3 regions of the Allobosea minatitlanensis genome follow, and region 3 is predicted to be linked to each of the others. Evidence: riboswitches for the same ligand, from Rfam matches in the RefSeq annotation. Region 3 holds a riboswitch; each other region holds the start of a gene.
What was found. A riboswitch is a leader RNA that binds a small molecule or an ion and turns the genes downstream of it on or off. The one in region 3 is predicted to bind thiamine pyrophosphate.
Positions count from the first base shown of each region.

Region 1: another riboswitch for thiamine pyrophosphate. It lies ahead of thiC (phosphomethylpyrimidine synthase ThiC); the one in region 3 lies ahead of thiO (glycine oxidase ThiO).
Region 2: another riboswitch for thiamine pyrophosphate. It lies ahead of ACWH43_RS02425 (LuxE/PaaK family acyltransferase); the one in region 3 lies ahead of thiO (glycine oxidase ThiO).

Region 1 is NZ_OZ224509.1:4,447,408-4,449,646, forward strand. Features, by position in the region: gene ACWH43_RS21780 (hypothetical protein) at 1-299, shown strand, start outside; gene ACWH43_RS21785 (hypothetical protein) at 346-543, shown strand; TPP riboswitch at 619-721, shown strand; gene thiC (phosphomethylpyrimidine synthase ThiC) at 800-2,239, shown strand, end outside.
Region 2 is NZ_OZ224509.1:519,865-522,103, forward strand. Features, by position in the region: gene ACWH43_RS02415 (tripartite tricarboxylate transporter permease) at 1-57, shown strand, start outside; gene ACWH43_RS02420 (enoyl-CoA hydratase-related protein) at 72-821, opposite strand; TPP riboswitch at 1,026-1,153, shown strand; gene ACWH43_RS02425 (LuxE/PaaK family acyltransferase) at 1,240-2,239, shown strand, end outside.
Region 3 is NZ_OZ224509.1:2,943,909-2,946,147, forward strand. Features, by position in the region: gene thiS (sulfur carrier protein ThiS) at 1-144, opposite strand, end outside; gene thiO (glycine oxidase ThiO) at 128-1,123, opposite strand; TPP riboswitch at 1,198-1,299, opposite strand; tRNA gene ACWH43_RS14445 (tRNA-Ser) at 1,633-1,723, shown strand; gene ACWH43_RS14450 (DUF6538 domain-containing protein) at 1,836-2,012, shown strand.

The DNA.
Region 1 (2,239 bases), 1.5 Mb from region 3:
AGCTCACCCTGAGGCTCGCCCTGGCGCTGACCGCGCCGTTCGTCGCCGGATCGCTTCCGGCGCCGCCCGCCCTCGCCCAGGTCGCGCCCCAGACCACGCCCCTGCCCGGCCCCGGAGTGAAGCAGCGCGCGCCCGGTGTGCCGATCGCCCCTCAACCCAACGCGGTCTCGCGCCTGCGGCCCGAGGAGAGGGGGCTATGGAACCGGGACGGACGGGTGGCGCGCGACGAGCGGGCCGCCCCGCAGCCCGACCGCGACCCGCCGATGCCGCGCGGCGTGCCCTCGATCATCGCGCCCTGAGCCGGCATTCAGCTTTGCGCAAGATTTGCGGCCTAGGCTCGCCGCCATGAGTGACGCCGCCGCCCTCGCCCAAAGCCTCGCCGCGATGCAGGCCGCCTCGACGCAGCAGGCGCTGAGCCTCGCGATGCTGCGGCAGAGCGCGGCGGCCGACCGCGGCGTGGTCGCGCTGCTCGAGCAAGGAGCCGAGCAGGCCAAGGCCGTCCTTCCCGCCGGACAGGGCCAGCAGGTCGACCGGATCGCCTGACGGACCGCGCATGCCGGCCCCGCAGCGCCGGCTGCTTTCCCGGTTGCGTCTGTCCGGGCGACGTCCTAACCTTGGAATCGTTCCGAGGGGTGCCCGCGAGGGCTGAGACGGCGATGAGCCGAACCCGTCGAACCTGATCCGGGTCATACCGGCGGAGGGACTGGAACGCGGTGCGGCCTCGGCCTGCACCCGCATCACAGCGCTTGAACCGCTTCGACGCCGGATCTCCTGACCTGCCCCAAGGAGGAGATCCCCCATGAATGCCCACGCCAGACCCCAGAAAAACAGCGTCAAGACCGCGCCCAAAGTCTCGGCCCCGACCGGCGTGACGACCGGGCCGATCATCGGCTCGCGCAAGATCTATGTCGCGGTGCCCGAGCATCCCGAGATGCGCGTGCCTTTCCGCGAGGTCGCGCTGAGCACCGACGCCGAGCCGCCAGTGCGCATCTACGATCCCTCGGGCCCCTATACCGAGGCCGACGCCAGGATCGACCTCAATGCCGGCCTCGTTCAGCCGCGCCGCGCCTGGCTCGACGCCCGCGGCTTCCAGCGGGTTCCCGGCCGCGCCGTCACCGCCGCCGACAACGGCAACATCCCGGCCGAGCAGCTCGTGCCCGCCTGCCCGGCCGATCGCCCGATCCTCGAGGCGAAGCCCGGCCAGATGGCGACGCAATACGAATTCGCCAGGGCCGGCATCGTCACGCCCGAGATGATCTATGTCGCGCATCGCGAGAATCTCGGCCGCGCCGCCATGCTGGAAGGCGCGAGGGAGCGCCATACCGACGGCGAGAGCTTCGGCGCCAGCGTGCCGGAATTCGTCACGCCGGAATTCGTCCGCGAGGAGATCGCGCGCGGCCGCGCCATCATCCCGGCCAACATCAACCACCCCGAGCTGGAGCCGATGGCGATCGGCCGCAACTTCCTGGTCAAGATCAACGCCAATATCGGCAATTCCGCCGTGACCTCCGGCGCGGCCGAGGAGGTCGAGAAGCTGGTCTGGGCGATCCGCTGGGGCGCCGACACGGTGATGGACCTCTCCACCGGCCGCAACATCCACAACATCCGCTCCTGGATCCTGCGCAATTCGCCGGTGCCGATCGGCACGGTGCCGATCTACCAGGCGCTGGAGAAGGTCGGCGGCGATCCGGTCAAGCTCGACTGGGAGGTGTTCAAGGACACGCTGATCGAGCAGGCCGAGCAAGGCGTCGACTATTTCACCATCCATGCCGGCGTCAGGCTGCCTTACGTCCCGCTGACGGCGAACCGCGTCACCGGCATCGTCTCGCGCGGCGGCTCGATCATGGCGCGCTGGTGCCTCGCGCATCACCGTGAGAGCTTCCTCTACGAGCGCTTCGACGAGATCTGCGAGATCATGCGCCGCTACGACGTCTCCTTCTCGCTCGGCGACGGCCTGCGGCCGGGCTCGATCGCCGACGCCAACGACCGCGCCCAGTTCGCCGAGCTGGAGACCTTGGGCGAGCTGACGCAGATCGCCTGGCAGAAGGGCTGCCAGGTGATGATCGAGGGCCCCGGCCATGTGCCGATGCACAAGATCAAGGAGAACATGGAGAAGCAGCTCCGCGAATGCGGCGAGGCGCCGTTCTACACGCTCGGGCCGCTGACCACCGACATCGCGCCGGGCTACGACCACATCACCTCGGGCATCGGAGCGGCGATGATCGGCTGGTATGGCTGC
Region 2 (2,239 bases), 2.4 Mb from region 3:
CTGCCCTTCGGCCGGCACGGCCAGCCGGTTCCGGCAGGAGAAACCGCGCCGCCCTGAGGCGGCGCGGCAGCCTATTTCCTGAGGAAGGCCGCAAAGGCGGCCATGGCCTCGGGCGAGCGCAGGCGGCGGCCGAAATGGTCGGCCTCCACGGCGATGGTCTCGGCCACCGCCGCGGCGCTACCGCGCTTCAGCAGCATCTTGGTCAGGGCGACGGATTGCGACGGCAGGGCCGCCAGCGCCTTCGCCCTGGCGAGCCCGTGCTCCAGCGCCGTGCCTTCCGGCACCACGGCGTTGACCAGCCCGGCTTCCGCCGCCGTCGCGGCGTCGAAGACCTCGCCCAGCATCAGCAGCTCGGCCGCCTTCTTGCTGCCGGCGACGAGGGGCAGCAGATAGCTGGAGCCGCCCTCGGGCGAGAGGCCGAGCGTGACGAAGGGCAGGCGGAAGCTCGCCGTGGCGCCCGCGAAGGCGAGGTCGCAATGCAGTAGCATCGTCGTGCCGATGCCGACGGCGAAGCCCTCGACGGCGGCGACGATGGGTTTCTTCGCGGTCGAGATCGCGCCGAGGAAGTCGATCGCGGCGCGCGGCCCTTCGCCCGCGGCGGCGGCCGCGGCGAAGTCCTTGATGTCGTTGCCGCTGGTGAAGCAGCCGCCGGCGCCGGTCAGCAGGACGGCGCGGGCGGCATCGTCCGCTTCCGCCGCGGCGATGGCCTGGATCAGCCCGGCATAGCTCGCGCGGTCGAGCGCGTTCCTCCGGTCCGGCCGGTTCATGGTGATCTGGACGACGCCCGCGGCGACGGTCTCGCTCACTACGCTTTCGCTCATCTCGGTCCGCCTTTCGGAAAGCTGTCCGGCCCGGATGGCACGGGGCTTCGACAGGGGTCAAGCGAGGCGGGATGCGCCTTTCGTCGCCGCCTCGCGCGTCTGCATGCCCGCGGCGGGCGCGGCGGCCCTTCGCCGCAGGCGCAGCCGCGGGCCCGCCTTCGCCGGCTTGCCGCTTGACAGCCCACCCTGCCGCTCGTCATCTAGCCGCGTTCCCAGGGGGGCCTCGCTAGGAGGCTGAGATTCCGCCGGCCGGGCTTTTTCCGGCAACGCGGTGACCCTCCGAACCTGATCCGGATCATACCGGCGTAGGGATGCGGGACAGGCGGCGCTCAAGCCCCGATTCCATCTGCGCATATGGTCCAGTCGCGACCGACGCCCTTCGGCAGGCCGAGGGAGCGTCCGAACGGAGTGGGCCACAGTGACGCAAGCCGAGATCATCGAGGCGCTGCTGGCGTTCATCGCACGTCCCGACGCGTCGGAAGCCGAGTTCGAGGCGATGGCGCTCCAGGTCTTCGCCTATCAGTTCCGCAACAACGAGCCCTACAGGCGCTTCGCCCTGCAGCGCGGCCGCACCCCGCTCGCGGTGAGGCGCTGGCGCGACATTCCGGCCGTGCCGATCACCGCCTTCAAGGGCCTGACGCTGAGCTGCTGCCCGCCGGAGGCGGCGAGCCACGTCTTCATGACGAGCGGCACCACCCAGGGCGTGCGCGGCCGCAGCTACCACCCGACGCTCGCCGTCTGGCAGCGCTCGATGCTCGACAATTTCCGGGCGCGCTTCATGCGCGGCCGCGCGCGCATCCGCATGGGCATCCTCTTCCCCGACGACAGGGAGCTGCCCAATTCTTCGCTCGCGCATTACCTGTCGCTCGCCCGGCGCGCATGCGGCACGCCGGATTCGCAGGGCTTCATCGGCGCGGACGGCCTCGATCTCGACGGCCTGCTGGCGGCGCTCGCTCAGGCCGAGGCCGGTGGCGAGCCCTATGCCCTGCTCGGCGCCAGCTACTCCTTTGTGCCGGTGCTCGACGCGCTGGCGGCGCAGGGCCGCCGCTTCGCCCTGCCCGAGGGCAGCCTGATCCTCGACACCGGCGGCTTCAAGGGCCAGTCGCGCGAGCTGGCGCCGGACGCCTTCTACGACGCCCTCTCGGCAGCCTTCGGCGTGCCGCGCGCCTCCTGCATCAACATGTACGGCATGACCGAGCTGAGCAGCCAGTTCTACGACGACGGCAACGCCGTCTGCCCCTCGGTCAAGTCCGGCCCGCACTGGGTGCGCAGCCGTGTCGTCGATCCGCTGACCGGCGCCGATCTGCGCGACGGCGAGCGCGGCGTGCTCGTCCATCACGATCTCGCCCATTTCAACTGCGTCTCGGCGATCCTGACCGAGGATGCCGGCGAGATCGTGCCCGGCGGCTTCCTGCTGC
Region 3 (2,239 bases):
CACCTCGGCGCGCTTGCGGGCCGGCACGAAATCGCCGTTCACGGCGGTCGCGACGACCCTGCCGGCATAGCCGAGTTCGGCCAGCGCCTCGGCCAGGGTTCCGGCCGCGATCTCCTGCGGGGCTCCGTTAAGCAGCAAGGTCATGCAGCATCTCCGGTCGTAAGTGCGGGTCGAGCACGGCATCCGCCGCCATCCGCGCCATGGCGGGGCTGAGCAGGAAGCCGTGGCGGTAGAGCCCGTTGACATGGATCACCCGGCCCCGGCGCGTCAGCCGCGGCAGGTTGTCGGGAAAGGCCGGGCGGGCGTCGGTGCCGATCTCGACGATCTCGGCCTCGGCGAAGGCCGGATGCAGCGCGTAGGCGGCGCCGAGCAGCTCGAGCATCGAGCGGGCCGAGATGCGCCGGCGCGCGCCGCTCTCGATCATGGTCGCGCCGACCATGAAATGCCCCCCGGCGCGCGGCACGATGTAGAGCGGGATGCGCGGATGCAGCAGCCGGATCGGGCGCGACAGCGCGATCTCGTCGCTCTTCAGGATCAGCATCTCGCCCTTGACGCCGCGCAGCTCGGGCAGGACGTCGCGCGCCGCGAGGCCCCGGCAGTCGAGCACGACCCCGGCGTCGAGCGCCGCCGGCTCGACTTCGCTGCCGAAACGGATCGTCCCGCCCTGCGCCAGAACCCGTTCCGCCAGCGCCGCGATCGCCCGGCGCGGATCGAGGTGGGCCTCCTCCGCGAAGAACAGGCCGCGCGAGAAGCGCCCGGCGAGATCGGGCTCGAGCCCGGCGATGGCCGCGCCGTCGACATCCTCGAAATGGCTGGTGCGCTCGCCGAAGCGGCGCAGCTCCGCGCGGTCGCGGCTCGGCGCGACGACGAGGGTTCCCCGGCGCACCACGCCCCCGGCGTGACGCTCCCACCAGGCGGCCGCCTCCTGGCCGAGGCGGACCACCGGCTCCTCGGCGCTCTCGCCCTCGCACCAGGGCGCGAGCATGCCGCCGGCATACCAGGAACAGGCCTCCGCGCCGACATGGGCACCGCGCTCATGGACGGTGACCCGCGCCCCGCGGGCCAGCAACGCGACGGCGCAGGCGAGGCCGACAACTCCGGCGCCGGCCACGGCGACATCCAGTTCGTGAGAGGGGCGTGAAGCCGTCATGCTTTCCTGCTCCCGGGAAGGCAGCGGCCAAGGGCGAGCAACTGATCTGCGAGCCGTGGACCGTTCCCTTCGCCGGCATTACCCGGATCAGGTACGATGGGTTGGCGCGAACCGCGCCTCTCAGCCTTCCGGCACCCCAACGGACCGCTTCAATCTAGTGGCACGCGCCGCGCAGGGCAAGGCGAGCCGGCATGCGCGAGCCCCGGCCCCGCCCTGCCCCCCGAGCACTTCCCCGGTCGAGGGAATGCCGCGGCTGGCCTGCTGCCGGACGGCGCCCGCGCCCGCAGCCGCGCCCGCTCCTCCGGAACATCGCGCCCTCGCTATCCCCGTCCGCGGGCCCCTCACCATGCCAGCCCTCGTGAAAGGCAGCGCCGGCGCGAGGCATGGCTCGCCGATCCGCCGCCTTGCGGAATTATCCATGGTGCAAAGTGATCGGCGAGGCTTGTCAAAGGGCTTCACGATCGGGCATAGAGCCTTTCGCCGGAGACGTGGCCGAGAGGCTGAAGGCACTCGTTTGCTAAATGAGCATACCCCACAAGGGTATCGAGGGTTCGAATCCCTCCGTCTCCGCCACTCCTAAACCCTTGATATTAAATGGTTTTCCCTTTTTGCGATTTAGGTGTTCTGACACAGCAGCCTGACACATCCGGAACCTCAAAAACCCCGGCATAAATCGGGAAGCTCCATGTACCTGTTTCGGCGTGGATCGCATTGGTGGATTCGTAAGGCGGTCCCTGTAGACCTCGTTGAGATCCTTGGAATTGCGCAGGTCCGTCGGTCGCTGCGCAGGCGAAGCGGGCGCACGAGCTTGCCCAGACCCGGAACAATGTCCTCCGCGATCGCTGTGGTTCGCGTGCGATAGACGAGGCGTTTTTTAAGCGCCTGCCGGCCGATATCCATTTGACGTCACCATGGTTCGACGACGACGCTCAGCGCCAACACGACCGCGTCTTCGAATCCGCGATGGGGGGTCGTCGGGCCTTCATCGTCGGTGCCGCAAAACCGGTCCGAAACAACCTCGACGCGCGATTCAAAACGTTTTTTGGCCGTAGCGCATGGCCGTCCAGAATGATACCGGTCATACTGGGG